2 regions of the Streptomyces sp. Ag109_G2-15 genome follow, and region 1 is predicted to be linked to the other one. Evidence: riboswitches for the same ligand, from Rfam matches in the RefSeq annotation. Region 1 holds a riboswitch; the other holds the start of a gene.

Region 1 (7,737 bases):
GGCGGCCACCGGGGCACCCGCCGACTCCAGCAGGACCGTACGCCGGTCGGTGCCGAACTTCTTGGCCACGTCGGCCAGTTCGGCCGAGACCAGCTTGCGCAGCTCCGCGTCCGAGTCCAGGATCCGGGTCAGCTCCGCGATCTCCGCGGTGAGCTTCTCCTTCTCCGCCTCCAGCTCGATGCGGTCGTACTTGGTGAGCCGGCGCAGCGGCGTGTCGAGGATGTACTGCGTCTGGATCTCGCTCAGCGAGAAGCGCTCCATCAGGCGCTCCTTGGCCTGCGCGGAGTTCTCGCTGGCCCGGATCAGCCGGATGACCTCGTCGATGTCGATCAGCGCGGTCAGCAGGCCCTCGACCAGGTGCAGCCGGTCACGGCGCCTGCCGCGGCGGTACTCGCTGCGGCGCCGCACGACGTCGAAGCGGTGGTCGAGGTAGACCTCCAGCAGCTCCTTCAGGCCCAGGGTGAGCGGCTGACCGTCCACCAGGGCCACGTTGTTGATGCCGAAGGACTCCTCCATCGGGGTCAGCTTGTACAGCTGCTCCAGGATCGCCTCCGGCACGAAGCCGTTCTTGATCTCGATGACCAGGCGCAGGCCGTGCTCGCGGTCGGTGAGGTCCTTGACGTCGGCGATGCCCTGGACCTTCTTCGCGTTGACCAGGTCCTTGATCTTGGCGATCACCTTCTCCGGACCGACCGTGAACGGCAGTTCGGTGACGATCAGGCCCTTGCGGCGGGCGGTCACGGTCTCGATCGAGACCGTCGCGCGCATCTTGAAGGTGCCGCGGCCCGTCGCGTACGCGTCCCGGATGCCGTCCAGGCCGACGACCCGGCCGCCGGTGGGCAGGTCGGGGCCCGGGACGTGCCGCATCAGCGCGTCCAGGTCCGCGTTCGGGTACCTGATCAGGTGGCGGGCGGCCGCGATGACCTCGCGCAGGTTGTGCGGCGGCATGTTCGTCGCCATGCCGACCGCGATGCCCGAGGAGCCGTTGACCAGCAGGTTCGGGAAGGCGGCGGGCAGTGCCACCGGCTCCTGTTCCTGACCGTCGTAGTTGGGCGTGAAGTCGACCGTGTCCTCGTCGATCGACTCGGTCATCAGGCTCGTCGCCTCGGCCATCCGGCACTCGGTGTACCGCATGGCGGCCGGCGGGTCGTCGTTGCCCAGCGAGCCGAAGTTGCCGTGGCCGTCGACCAGCGGGAGGCGCATCGAGAACGGCTGGGCCATGCGCACCAGGGCGTCGTAGATCGACGCGTCGCCGTGCGGGTGCAGCTTGCCCATGACCTCGCCGACGACCCGGGCGCACTTCACGTAGCCGCGGTCACGGCGCAGGCCCATCTCGTTCATCTGGTAGACGATCCGGCGGTGCACCGGCTTGAGGCCGTCACGGGCGTCCGGCAGGGCGCGCGAGTAGATGACCGAGTACGCGTACTCAAGGTAGGAGCCACGCATCTCGTCCACGACGTCGATGTCGAGGATCTTCTCCTCGTACGAATCGTCGGGCGGCGGGGTCTTCGTGCTGCGGCGGGCCATCGCTGCCGGCTCCTTGCTACTGAAGCGTTTGATGGATCTGACGCGGACCATTGTGGACCGAGGCACTGACAACCCGTGCCACGACCCGGTCCCAGCGGGATTCCCGCACCCGCGGAGCCGGGTCCGGCGCAGGCTACGCGATCCGCTCTGGGCGTACGTCCGGCGGGAACTTCGCCGAGGCCCCGCACGCTTTGCATACAGTGGCAGGACCGGCAGGAAAACAGCGGTTTCGACGACCGCCTCCGCTCGCGAAGGGACGTACATGCCCATGGGTCACACGACCACAGCCGAGGCAGGCTCCGGGGGCCTGGCAGCGACCGAGCACCACCTGGCCAACGGTCTGCGCGTGGTGCTCTCCGAGGACCACCTGACCCCGGTGGCGGCGGTGTGCCTCTGGTACGACGTCGGCTCCCGACACGAAGTCAAGGGACGTACCGGCCTGGCTCACCTCTTCGAGCACCTGATGTTCCAGGGGTCGGGGCAGGTCAAGGGCAACGGCCACTTCGAACTGGTGCAGGGCGCCGGCGGCTCGCTGAACGGCACCACCAGCTTCGAGCGCACCAACTACTTCGAGACCATGCCCGCCCACCAGCTGGAGCTCGCCCTCTGGCTGGAGGCCGACCGCATGGGCTCCCTGCTCGCCGCCCTGGACGACGAGTCCATGGAGAACCAGCGGGACGTCGTCAAGAACGAGCGCCGCCAGCGCTACGACAACGTGCCGTACGGCACCGCCTTCGAGAAGCTGACCGCCCTCGCCTACCCGGAGGGCCACCCGTACCACCACACGCCGATCGGCTCGATGGCGGACCTGGACGCGGCCACCCTGGAGGACGCGCGCCAGTTCTTCCGCACCTACTACGCGCCCAACAACGCGGTGCTCTCCGTGGTCGGCGACATCGACCCCGTGCAGACCCTCGCCTGGGTCGAGAAGTACTTCGGGTCGATCGCCTCCCACGACGGCAAGCCCGAGCCCCGCGACGGCTCCCTGCCCAAGATCATCGGCGAGCAGCTGCGCGAGGTCGTCGAGGAGGAGGTCCCGGCGCGCGCCCTGATGGCCGCCTACCGGCTCCCGCAGGACGGCTCCCGCGAGGCGGACGCGGCCGACCTCGCCCTGACCGTCCTCGGCGGCGGCGAGTCCTCCCGCCTGTACAACCGGCTCGTGCGCCGCGACCGTACGGCCGTGGCGGCCGGCTTCGGCCTGCTGCGCCTGGCCGGCGCACCCTCGCTCGGCTGGCTGGACGTGAAGGCCTCCGGTGACGTCGAGGTGCCGGTGATCGAGTCCGCGATCGACGAGGAGCTGGCCCGGTTCGCCGAGGAGGGCCCCACCGCCGAGGAGATGGAGCGCGCCCAGGCCCAGTTGGAGCGCGAATGGCTGGACCGGCTCGGCACGGTCGCCGGCCGCGCCGACGAACTGTGCCGGTTCGCGGTCCTGTTCGGCGACCCGCAGCTCGCCCTCACCGCCGTCCAGCGCGTCCTGGAGGTGACCCCCGAGGAGGTCCAGGAGGTCGCCAAGGCCCGCCTGCGCCCCGACAACCGCGCGGTCCTCGTCTACGAGCCGAAGCACCCGGAGACGGTCCAGGACGCCGACGTACCCGAGGACCCGGAGCAGGAAGCGACCGTAGAGGCCGGTAACGACAACGAGGAGACGGCCAAGTGACCGAGCTCGCCACGATGGACTTCCACCCCCAGCCGCAGCCGGGCGAGGCCAAGCCCTGGGCGTTCCCGGCCCCCGAGCGCGGCACGCTGGACAACGGCCTGACCGTGCTGCGCTGCCACCGCCCCGGCCAGCAGGTCGTCGCCGTCGAGGTACTGCTGGACGCGCCTCTGGACGCCGAGCCGGCCGGCCTGGACGGCGTCGGCACGATCATGGCGCGGGCCTTCTCCGAGGGCACCGACAAGCACTCCGCCGAGGAGTTCGCCGCCGAGCTGGAGCGGGCCGGCGCCACGCTCGACGCGCACGCCGACCACCCCGGCGTCCGCCTCAGCCTGGAGGTCCCGGCCTCCCGCCTGGCCAAGGGCCTCGGCCTGCTCGCCGACGCCCTGCGCGCGCCCGCCTTCGCCGAGAGCGAGGTCGAGCGGCTGGTCCGCAACCGCCTGGACGAGATCCCGCACGAGCTGGCCAACCCCGCCCGCCGTGCCGCCAAGGAACTCTCCAAGGAGCTGTTCCCGGCGACCTCGCGCATGTCGCGCCCGCGCCAGGGCACCGAGGAGACGGTCGAGAAGATCGACGCGGCGGGCGTACGCGCCTTCTACGACCGCCATGTGCGGCCCGCCACGGCCACCGCGGTGGTGGTCGGCGACCTCACCGGCACCGACCTGGATGCGCTGCTCGCCGACACCCTGGGTGCCTGGACGGGCACCGCGGGCGCGCCGCGTCCCGTGCCGCCGGTGACGGCCGACGACACCGGCCGGGTGGTCATCGTCGACCGGCCGGGTGCCGTTCAGACGCAGCTGCTCATCGGCCGGATCGGACCCGACCGGCACGACCGCGTGTGGCCCGCCCAGGTGCTCGGCACCTACTGCCTCGGCGGCACCCTCACCTCGCGCCTGGACCGCGTCCTGCGCGAGGAGAAGGGCTACACCTACGGCGTGCGCGCCTTCGGACAGGTCCTGCGCTCCGCGCCGGACGACACCGGCGCCGCGATGCTCGCCATCAGTGGCTCCGTGGACACCCCCAACACCGGCCCCGCGCTGCAGGACCTGTGGACGGTGCTGCGCACGCTCGCGGCGGAGGGGCTGACCGACGCCGAGCGGGACGTCGCCGTGCAGAACCTGGTCGGTGTGGCGCCGCTGAAGTACGAGACCGCGGCGGCCGTCGCGGGCACGCTGGCGGACCAGGTCGAGCAGCACCTGCCCGACGACTTCCAGGCGACGCTGTATCAGCAGCTCGCCGGCACCGGCACCGTGGAGGCCACCGCGGCGGTCATCAACGCCTTCCCGGTGGACCGCCTGGTGACCGTCCTCGTCGGTGACGCGGCCGAGATCAAGGCGCCGGTCGAGGCGCTCGGCATCGGCGAAGTCACCGTCGTGGCCGCCGAGTAGCGGTCCGGCGGCGCCACGCGCGCGTGGGGGCCCTGACGGCCGACGGGTCGTCAGGGCCCTTTGCTGTGCGCGACGCTGGAGCACCTTCCCCAGATGTCCGAATTGGGGCGGAGGTTGCCTGTCTGACCTGTGGGATGCGCTACAAAAGCCCGGATCCGTTTGGGGATCGAAAGTCGGGCCCTTTAGCGTCTTCCGGGCTGTTCGTCAGGCAGTGCGCCGCGCCCGCGGCACCGGACAGTCATCGCCGAGTCCCCGTACGGCGCGAGCCAGGGGAGCCGGGGACCCACGCAGTCCCTGGGGTGAATCGGACGCCCGCGCGCGAGCGAGGGGGTCCGTAGGAGACCTTCCTGCTCCGAACCCGTCAGCTAACCCGGTAGGCGAGAGGGAAGGAAAGGACCAGCCACTTCATGGCGTTCATGTGCGCCACCGGGAAGCACCGCAAGCCCGGTCGGGTCAAGCGCACCACCGCTCAGGCGGCCGGTGTCGCGGCCCTCACCACCACCGGCGTCATCGGCACCCTGGCGGCCACCCCGGCGCTCGCCGCGGACAACTCCGTCGAGGACACCGGTCTCACCCCGGTCATCACCGTGAGCGACAAGGTCGCCGAGCAGATCGACGCGCAGGCCGAGGCCCAGCAGGAGGCCGCGCGGCAGAAGGCGGCCGAGGAGGCCGCGGCCAAGGCGGCGGCCGAGGAGGCGAAGAAGGAGCGCGAGGCCCAGGCCCGCGCCGCGCGTGAGGCCGAGCGCAAGCGCCTGAACGCCTTCGTCGCCCCGATCGCGCACTCGTACGTCTCCACCGGCTACCGGGCCAGCAGCTCCCTGTGGTCCTCCGGCTCCCACACCGGCATCGACTTCCACGCGGCCAGCGGGACGTCCGTCCACGCGGTCGGCTCCGGCACGGTCGTCTCCACCGGCTGGGGCGGCGCGTACGGCAACCAGATCGTGATCCGGATGGCCGACGGCATGTACACCCAGTACGGCCACCTGTCGTCGATCGGCGTCACCGTGGGCCAGAAGGTCCTCCCGGCCAGCAGATCGCCCTGTCCGGCGCGACGGGCAACGTCACCGGACCGCACCTGCACTTCGAGGCCCGTACGACCCCCGAGTACGGCTCGGACGTCGACCCGATCGCCTACCTCCGCCAGCACGGCGTGAACGTCTGACGCTCCGGCGCACGACATCCCGAAGCCCCGGCTCACGAGCCGGGGCTTTCGTCGTTTTTCGCAGCGCCTGCCGCATCTGCTGTCCAAAAAATATCCCTGGATTCCGGCCTGCCGTCGGAAATTCCGGCTCATTGCAATAGAGTCACGGAACACACGTCCACGTCGACGTTTCACGGGGATTAAGGCGGAGGTCGGTCATGCGTATTCCGGCGCACTCGGTGTGCACGGCGATCCGGGACGACATCGTCGCGGGTGTCTACGAGCGCGGCAGCCGCCTCACCGAGGAAGTACTGGCCCGTCGCTACGGCGTCTCGCGCGTCCCCGTCCGTGAGGCCCTGCGCACCCTGGAGGCGGAGGGCTTCGTGGTGACCCGGCGGCACGCGGGCGCGTGCGTGGCCGAGCCGACCGAGCAGGAGGCCGCCGACCTGCTGGAGATGCGCACGCTGCTGGAGCCGCTCGGCGCCTCCCGGGCCGCCCAGCGGCGCACCGAGGCCCATCTGAAGGTGCTGCGCGGTCTGGTCCGGCTGGGCCAGGAGCGGGCCAGGCGGGGCAACAGCGAGGATCTGCGCTCGCTGGGCGGCTGGTTCCACGAGACACTGGCGCAGGCCGCCGGCAGCGCCTCGCTGACGTCGATGCTGACCCAGCTGCGGCACAAGATCGCCTGGATGTACACGGTGGAGGCACCGCCGAGCCCGGTGGACTCCTGGGCGGAGCACGGCGCGATCGTGGACGCGGTGGCCCGCGGCGACAGTGAGCGCGCGCGGGCGATCACGGCGCTGCACACCGAGCGCTCGACGGGCGCGCACCGGTTGCGGTTCACCTCGGGTGGGGACCGCTCCGAGCGTGTGAGGAACTCGCAACATGCCGTAAACATGTCGAGCCTGCGGCATTAACACGGGCGCCGTATACAAAGAGGGGATATTCAGCGGACCGGTATTTCCGCTGCCCTTTTTCCGGCGCGCCGCGAATTCACGGTCGCGTGCCTTTCGTGTGCCCGTGGTGAATTCCTCGAACCGGGTGCGAAAACGCGGAAGCCGCGCCACCCGGAAAGGGCGACGCGGCTTCCTGGCGCACCTCAGACGGTCTCGGGAAGCTCTTCCAGACCCTCGGAGACCAGCTTGGCCAGACGGTCCAGGGCGACTTCGGCGCCCTCGGCGTCGGAGGCGAGGACGATCTCCTCGCCGCCCTGGGCGCCCAGACCCAGGACAGCCAGCATGGAGGCCGCGTTGACGGGGTTGCCGTCAGCCTTGGCGATCGTCACCGGGACACCTGCGGCCGTGGCGGCCCGGACGAAGATGGAAGCGGGGCGGGCGTGGAGGCCCTCGGCCCAGCCGACGTTGACGCGGCGCTCAGCCATGTGTTGCTGCCCTTCAGTGTTCAGGGTTGTCTAGACCAGTTTCCCATATCGTGAAGCGAGTCCGGAGCGGGGTGTTCGTCCTGCTCCGGTGTGACATCGGACCGCGGCCTCGGTCCGACTTCCGTCCTCCACAGACTGCCTCGCGCCGTTGTCGGACGCGAGCCGTACTCTGGGGCCCATGCAGAGCCCGGCGGACCGGCAGGACCGGCACGAGTACCCCGCCCACTGGGAGGCGGACGTGGTGCTGCGCGACGGGGGTACCGCGCGCATCCGGCCCATCACCGTTGATGACGCCGACCGCCTGGTCAGCTTCTACGAGCAGGTCTCGGACGAGTCGAAGTACTACCGCTTCTTCGCGCCGTACCCGCGACTCTCCGCCAAGGACGTCCACCGCTTCACGCACCACGACTTTGTGGACCGGGTGGGACTCGCGGCCACCATCGGCGGCGAGTTCATCGCCACCGTACGCTATGACCGCATCGGTGCCGACGGTCTGCCCGCGTCCGCGCCCGCCGACGAGGCCGAGGTCGCCTTCCTGGTGCAGGACGCCCACCAGGGCCGCGGGGTCGCCTCGGCCCTCCTGGAGCACATCGCGGCCGTCGCTCGCGAGCGCGGCATCCGCCGCTTCGCCGCCGAGGTGCTGCCCGCC
Region 2 (7,737 bases), 1.3 Mb from region 1:
ACAGGAAGACCCGGGACACCGTCTCGTCGCCCGTCAGATGCAGGCCCACCGACACGACGCCGGTCGCCATGACGGCGGCCCCCGCCGCCGGCGGATGCCCCGCCCACCACGCACGCAGAGCTGAGATGCCGGGCACGCGCCCGATGCTAGGCAGCCGCGCGGGCGCGGCACGGTGGGCACGCGCGCGCGTGGGGCTCGAAAACCTCGAAAAGGGGACGAACGGGCTGCGGAAAGGGGGCGGTCAGGCCGGAAGAACGGGACGCTCAGGCGGGTCGGACCACGCTGTGGATGATCGATTCGCCGGCGTAGTAGATCGACTCCTCGCGGACGTACGCGCCGGGCTTGGGGGCGTGGATCATCATGCCGTTGCCTATGTAGATGCCGACGTGGCTGATGTCGTCGTAGAAGAAGATCAGGTCGCCGGGCTTCGCGTCGGCGAGGGAGACCGTGGTTCCCACGTCGACCTGGTCGTAGGTGGTGCGCGGGAGCGTGACGCCGGCGGCCTTCCAGGCGGCCTGGGTGAGGCCGGAGCAGTCGTACGATCCGGGTCCGGTGGCGCCCCACACGTACGGCTTTCCGATCTGGGCGCGCGCGAAGGAGATCGCCTTCTCGGCCTTGGTGGCGTACGTCCCGGAGGACGTCGACGAGCCGCCGGACGCGGACGAGCCGCCCGACGACGAACCGCTGTCCTGCTGGGCCTGCGCCTCTGCCGCCTGCTGCTTCGCCAGCTCCGCGGCCTTCCGCGCGGCCTCCTCCTGCTTCTGCCGCTCGATCGCCGCAAGCCGGGCCTTCTCCTCGGCCGTCAGCTGGGACAGCAGTGTGCGCGCGGAGGCGAGCTTCTTCTGGACGGTGGCCTTGGCGGTCTGCAGTTCGTTCTGCGACTCGGACAGCGTCTGGAGGCTCTTGGCGGCCTCCTGCCGCTTCTTCATGGTCGCGGCCTGCTCGGTGACGTAGTCGTCGACGGCGCTCTTCTGCCGCGAGGTCAGCCGGTTCATCAGCTGGCTCTCGTCGAAGTAGTCCTGGGGACTGTCCGCGAGCAGGAAGGTGGCGGTGTCGGGTGTGCCGGCCCCGGTGCGGTACTGGGCGGCGGCGAACGAGCCCAGCTCCTCGCGGGCCTTGTTCAGCCGCGCGGTCCGCCGGGCGACCTCCTCGCGCAGGGAGTCGATGTGGTTGCGCTGCTTGCCGGTCTGCTCCTTGGCGGCGTTGTACTTCTCGGTCGCCGACTCCGCCTGGCGGTAGAGGTCGTCGACCTTCTTCTCGACCTCCTCCAGGCTCGGCTTCCCATCGGCCGGGGGAGCGGCGTCGGCCGTCTGGGACAGCACGGCCACGGAGGTGAGGGCGGCGGTGGCGAGGACGGGGGTGCGGAGACCTGCTCCACGTGTGCCCGCGGGGCGCGGCTTGCGGTGCGACGCCAAGGGAGGCGACTCCTTCCATGTGCCGCCTACCGGGTTAGCTGTCGGGTTCGGGCGGTCGGAAGGTTTGCCCTACGGCTCTCGTCCCGGGCGGGACGTGTGCCGATTCACCCCAAGGTTCGGTGGGTCCCCGGCTCCGGGCGCCGTGCAGGGGCGCGCCGGACTCGGCGGAGGCCGCGCGGCTCGGCGACGTTCGCCGGAAGGGGGCGTGCGGCCCGACCGGCAACCTAGCCAACTGGTGTGACTCGTGTGAAGGTTGGTGCACTATATGTCCGATACATTTTCGTGACCTGGGGGTGGGACCGCTCCCGTGTCACGGGGTGATTCCGCTGCGTGAGGGGCTGTTGGCGTCCGGGCCGCGCACGTCCGCCCCTCCCGGAAACCGGCCATGGTTTCCGGGACGGCGACCGGTTGTCGGTGCGGCACCCTAGACTCGGAGAGCGATGAGCAGCCTCTTTGACGACAGCTTCCTGGCGGACCTCCAGACCCCTCGCGGGCACGAGGAGGAGCCCCCGCCGCCGCCCGAGGACGATCACGCTCCGGAGCCGCTTCCGGACGATCTGTTCGGCGGGAAGTTCGACGCGCCGCCGGACCGGGACGCGTACTACCGCGACGGCGCCCCGCGCCCGGCGCTCGACGCGGCCGCGCTCCTGGAGGGGCTGAACGACAACCAGCGCGCCGCGGTCGCCCACGCCGGCTCCCCACTGCTCATCGTCGCCGGCGCCGGCTCCGGCAAGACCCGCGTGCTCACCCACCGCATCGCCCACCTGCTCGCCGAGCGGCATGTGCACCCGGGCCAGATCCTCGCGATCACCTTCACCAACAAGGCCGCGGGCGAGATGAAGGAGCGCGTCGAGCAGCTCGTCGGCCCGCGCGCGAACGCGATGTGGGTCATGACCTTCCACAGCGCGTGCGTACGGATCCTGCGCCGCGAGTCGAAGAGGCTCGGCTTCACATCGAGCTTCTCCATCTACGACGCCGCCGACAGCAAGCGCCTGATGGCCCTGGTCTGCCGCGACCTGGACCTCGACCCCAAGCGCTTCCCGCCCAAGTCCTTCAGCGCCAAGATCAGCAACCTCAAGAACGAGCTGATCGACGAGGAGGACTTCGCCGCCCAGGCCACCGACGGCTTCGAGAAGACCCTCGCCCAGGCCTACGCGCTCTACCAGTCGCGGCTGCGCGAGGCCAACGCGCTCGACTTCGACGACCTGATCATGACGACGGTCAACCTGCTGCGCGCCTTCCCGGACGTCGCCGAGCACTACCGCCGCCGCTTCCGGCACGTCCTGGTCGACGAGTACCAGGACACCAACCACGCCCAGTACGCCCTGGTGCGCGAGCTGGTCGGCACCGGCGCACGCGCCGACGAATCCGACGTACCGCCCGGCGAGGCCGACCTCCCGCCCGCCGAACTGTGCGTCGTGGGTGACGCGGACCAGTCGATCTACGCCTTCCGCGGCGCGACCATCCGCAACATCCTCCAGTTCGAGGAGGACTACCCGAACGCGACGACGATCCTGCTGGAGCAGAACTACCGCTCCACGCAGACGATCCTGTCCGCCGCCAACGCGGTCATCGAGCGCAACGAGTCCCGCCGCCCGAAGAACCTGTGGACCAACGCCGGTCAGGGCGCCCGGATCACCGGCTACGTCGCCGACACCGAGCACGACGAGGCCCAGTTCGTCGCCGACGAGATAGACCGCCTCACCGACGCGGGCGAGGCGAAGGCCGGGGACGTCGCCGTCTTCTACCGCACCAACGCGCAGTCCCGTGTCTTCGAAGAGGTCTTCATCCGCGTCGGCCTGCCCTACAAGGTCGTCGGCGGCGTCCGCTTCTACGAGCGCAAGGAGGTCAGGGACGTCCTGGCCTACCTGCGTGTCCTCGCCAACCCCGAGGACTCGGTGCCGCTGCGCCGCATCCTCAACGTCCCCAAGCGGGGCATCGGCGAGCGCGCCGAGGCGATGATCGACGCGCTCTCCCAGCGCGAGAAGATCAGCTTCCCGCAGGCGCTGAAGCGCGTGGACGAGGCATACGGCATGGCCGCGCGGTCGACGAACGCCGTCAAGCGGTTCAACGTGCTGATGGAGGACCTCCGCACGATCGTCGAGTCCGGCGCCGGACCGGCCACGGTCCTGGAGGCCATACTCGAACGCACCGGGTACCTGGCCGAGTTGCAGGCCTCGACCGACCCGCAGGACGAGACCCGCATCGAGAACCTCCAGGAACTCGCGGCCGTGGCCCTGGAGTTCGAGCAGGAACGCGCCGAAGGCGAGGCCGGCACACTCGCCGACTTCCTGGAGCAGGTCGCGCTGGTCGCCGACTCCGACCAGATCCCCGACGAGGACGAGGCAGGCTCCGGCGTCATCACTCTGATGACCCTGCACACCGCCAAGGGCCTGGAGTTCCCGGTCGTGTTCCTGACCGGAATGGAGGACGGCGTCTTCCCGCACATGCGCGCCCTCGGCCAGGCCAAGGAGCTGGAGGAGGAGCGGCGCCTGGCGTACGTCGGCATCACACGCGCGCGGGAGCGGCTCTACCTCACGCGGTCGTCGCTGCGCAGCGCCTGGGGCCAGCCGTCGTACAACCCGCCCTCCCGCTTCCTGGAGGAGATCCCGGCCGCCCATGTGGAGTGGAAGCGGAAGGGGGCTGCCGCGCCGGTGTCCTCCGGGCCGGCCTCCGGGATCGCGGCCTCGCTCTCCTCGTCCCGCTCCCGCTCGTCGGCGGCGGGTGCGTCCGGGTTCGCCACCCGGCGGGCCTCCGAGAAGCCGGTGGCATCCCTGGCCGTCGGCGACCGGGTCACCCACGACCAGTTCGGGCTCGGCACGGTCGTCGCGGTGTCGGGCGTGGAGGACAAGGCCCAGGCGACGATCGACTTCGGGGACGGGAAGCCGAAGCGGCTGCTGCTGCGGTACGCGCCGGTGGAGAAGCTGTAGCCGGACGAACGAAGCCCCGCCGATCCGGCGGGGCTCATTTCGTGGGGCTCAGGTCGGGTCCAGTCCGTGGCTGCGCAACCACGGCAGCGGGTCTATGGCCGCGCCGCCCGCCGGCCGTACCTCGAAGTGCAGGTGCGGGCCGGTGGAGTTGCCCGAGTTGCCGGAGTAGGCGATCGGCTGGCCGGCCTTGACGGCCGTACCGGAGGCGACGCGGTAGCTGGAGAGGTGGCAGTACCAGGTCTCCGTGCCGTCCTTCGCCGTCACGATCATCATGTTGCCGTAGGCGCTGTTCCACTTGGTGGAGACGACGCCGTCGGTGGCGGCCATCACCGTGGTGCCGTAGGAGACCGGGAAGTCGATGCCCGTGTGCACGGACATCCAGTTCACACCGGCCTGGCCGAAGTAGGCGCTGAGCCCCCGCTGCATGACCGGCAGCGCGAACTTGGGACGCAGCCGCTCCTTGAGCGCTGCCTCCGCGGCGGCCTTCTTCTGCTGCAACTCCTGCTGCGCCTTGAGGTCGATGCGCTCCTGCGTCCGGCTGGCCCGGTCGGCGAAGTCGTCGGCGCCGGCGGAGAGGGTCCGCAGCTGGGAGTCCAGCTTGCTGTTGGCGACGGACGGCTTCACCGCGTGCGCGTCCGAGGCGGAGGCGGTGGTGTCCTTGCCGCCGTCGCTCAGGCCGCCGACGGAGGCGGCGGCGATCCCCGCGACCCCCATCACACAGGCCGAGGGCACGGCGACGGTCAGCAGCGCGGAGCGCTTGGGGGGCGTACGGCGCCGGGAACGCGCCGCACTGCGGGAGCCCGCGCGGGGCGCCGGGACCGGGGCGGCCTCTTCCTGGTCGTCGAGCAGGGACGGTACGGCGGGCAGCTCGCCCGTGGCGCCCAACTCGCCGTTCACGTCGGGTGTTTCGGTGAAATCGCCGATTTCACCGTGCTCGCCCGGTTCGCCGTAGGGGGTGTCCTCGTACGACAGCTGCTCGAAGGCGCCGGTCGCCTGCACGTCGCCGACCTGCTCGAACGTGGCCGTGGCCTGCTGGTCGAACGGTTCGGCAAGCTGCTCGTGCGGCACGGCCGCGCCGTCGGAGTTCCACTGTGTGGCGTCGTACGCGCCCGTGTCGAACGCCTGGGTGCCCCACTCCCACTGCTGGGTGGGGTCGGCGCCGGCGGACTGGTCGGGCTGGAGCCAGGCGCTCGCGTCCCACTGGCCGCTGATGTCGTTCCCGGTGGGCTGCGCGGGGACCGACCAGGCGGTGGTGTCGTACACGCCCGAGTCGTAGGCGGCGTGGTGCTGGGCCGCGTACGGGTCCTGGTTCAGGGGCTGGTGGGTGCCGGTCTGCCACTGCGTGGTGTCGTACGCGCCGGTGTGCTGCTCGTTGCCCGGGAGGCTGCCGAAGAGCGGGTCGGTGGCGAAGGCTCCGGTGCCGGTGGTGCCGCCCGCAAAACCGGTGGCGTCGTAGCCGCCGTAGGTGGTGAGGTCGTCGTACTGGGCTTCCTGGGCCCCGTAGTGCGCGTAGTGCGCGGCGGAGGCGTCGGAAGCCGGGGCCGGGGTGGTCATGATCCCCGACGGGTGACGGTCGTTCACCAACTTCTCTTTCGCCTCGACAACAGGGGCTGCCAGAGCAGTGCGGCGACTGTACCCGGCGGTACGCGGGCGCGACAATCTTCAGCTGGTTTCGCGTTGGCCGGAAACGGGCAATCGGCCGTGTTTTGGCGGACGACGGACACGAGTTTGGCCTTGTGTTCGAAGAGTGTTCGATGTCAGGTGACCGTGCGTCACCTGTGGACCGGCTGTCGGGCCGCCGTCAGGCCACTGTCAGGCCGTCGCTGAGCGGTTCCTCGGGGAGGGTGTTGTCGAGGGCCTCGCGTATCCCGGCCGCCACCGCGGGGTGCACCGGCAGTGCCAGATGCCCGATCCCGGTCACCCGGACGTTCAGGGCGTCCAGGTCGGGGTGGTCGATGCAGGCCGTCTCCGGCGGATCCATCACGGAGTCGAGGTCGCTCCAGAAGCTGACGAACCGCGTCCGGCAGCCCGGCGCGGGCCGGGTCAGCTCCTCGATCACCTCGGAGCCGGGCCGCATCTGCCGCACGATCGGATGGGCGCTGGCCAGCGGTACGGCCCTGGTGCCGGAGTGCGGGGTGCCCAGGGTGACCAGCGTGCGCACCCGCAGGTCGCCGCCCAGGCGCTGGACGTAATAGCGGGCGATCAGCCCGCCGAGGCTGTGCCCCACGATGTCGACCTGGCCGCTCCCGGTGCGCTCACAGATCTCCTCGATGTGCCGCCCCAGCAGCTCGGCCGCAATGCGTATGTCGCAGGTCAACGGAGAGTAGTTGAGCGATTCGACGCGCTGCCTGCCGTTCCGGGCGAGGTTGCGGCGCAGCAGGACGAAGACCGAGCGGTTGTCGATGAAGCCGTGCAACAGGACGACCGGCGGTCCGGGCCGGCCGGGCAGCCGGGTGGCGCCGTCCTGGGCGGGGAGTGCGGGGGAGCGGTGCTCCTGGGTGAGGCCGGTCGGATACAGCAGCAGGTGACCGGCCAGGATCGCGGCCTCGAGCGCGGTCGCCTTGAGGAGAGTCACGGACAGCTCGGCCAGATCGACCAGTCTGCCGGGCCACAGGCGCCGGCAGAGCGGGAGGAAGAGTGGCAGTACCCCGGTGACCTTCATGGGCCGACCTCCTGTCGGCGCACGGGGAGGCGGCTCGATCCCCCGTGCGCCCTCATGTCCCACCGTGTGATTTCCCCCTCGCTCCGCACCGTAAAACCGCCGGTTGCGGGATGCTGGAGATAACGTTCGTTCACTTCCCGACGGGTGGCGGAACGTGCCAGATATGCGGTACTTGTCGGTACGGACGGAAGCGGTCGCTTCCGCGGTCGCTTGATGGAGGCAGTGATGGGTGTGGCAGCCGGTCCGATCCGCGTGGTGGTCGCCAAGCCGGGGCTCGACGGCCACGATCGCGGTGCCAAGGTCATCGCGCGGGCGCTGCGCGATGCCGGTATGGAGGTCATCTACACCGGCCTTCACCAGACGCCGGAACAGATCGTCGACACCGCCATCCAGGAGGACGCCGACGCGATCGGCCTGTCCATCCTCTCGGGCGCCCACAACACCCTCTTCGCCGCCGTCATCGACCTCCTCAAGGAGCGCGACGCCGAGGACATCCTCGTCTTCGGCGGCGGCATCATCCCGGAGGAGGACATTCCGCCGCTGAAGGAGAAGGGCGTCGCGGCCATCTTCACGCCGGGCGCGACCACCACGGCGATCGTGGAGTGGGTACGGGAGAACGCGGGTCAGCCGGCTGCCTCCGGGGGCTGAGTCCCCACGCCGGACGGGCTGGTCCCGCTCAACTCCGTGGCCATCGCCGTCCGCAACCGCAACGTGCTCACCAGGCGCTGGA

What was found. A riboswitch is a leader RNA that binds a small molecule or an ion and turns the genes downstream of it on or off. The one in region 1 is predicted to bind cyclic di-AMP.
Positions count from the first base shown of each region.
Region 2: another riboswitch for cyclic di-AMP. It lies ahead of CRP49_RS08520 (C40 family peptidase); the one in region 1 lies ahead of CRP49_RS02625 (M23 family metallopeptidase).

Region 1 is NZ_OCNI01000001.1:640,254-647,990, reverse strand. Features, by position in the region: gene CRP49_RS02640 (DNA topoisomerase (ATP-hydrolyzing) subunit A) at 1-1,527, opposite strand, end outside; gene CRP49_RS02635 (pitrilysin family protein) at 1,790-3,184, shown strand; gene CRP49_RS02630 (pitrilysin family protein) at 3,181-4,569, shown strand; cyclic di-AMP (ydaO/yuaA leader) riboswitch at 4,802-4,964, shown strand; partial or broken gene CRP49_RS02625 (M23 family metallopeptidase) at 4,977-5,731, shown strand; gene CRP49_RS02620 (GntR family transcriptional regulator) at 5,929-6,624, shown strand; gene CRP49_RS02615 (HPr family phosphocarrier protein) at 6,807-7,088, opposite strand; gene CRP49_RS02605 (bifunctional GNAT family N-acetyltransferase/acetate--CoA ligase family protein) at 7,267-7,737, shown strand, end outside.
Region 2 is NZ_OCNI01000001.1:1,986,420-1,994,156, reverse strand. Features, by position in the region: gene CRP49_RS08525 (tellurite resistance/C4-dicarboxylate transporter family protein) at 1-136, opposite strand, end outside; gene CRP49_RS08520 (C40 family peptidase) at 264-1,415, opposite strand; cyclic di-AMP (ydaO/yuaA leader) riboswitch at 1,424-1,592, opposite strand; gene pcrA (DNA helicase PcrA) at 1,856-4,345, shown strand; gene CRP49_RS08510 (M23 family metallopeptidase) at 4,394-5,926, opposite strand; gene CRP49_RS08505 (triacylglycerol lipase) at 6,147-7,007, opposite strand; gene CRP49_RS08500 (cobalamin B12-binding domain-containing protein) at 7,233-7,655, shown strand; gene CRP49_RS08495 (DUF5691 domain-containing protein) at 7,631-7,737, opposite strand, start outside.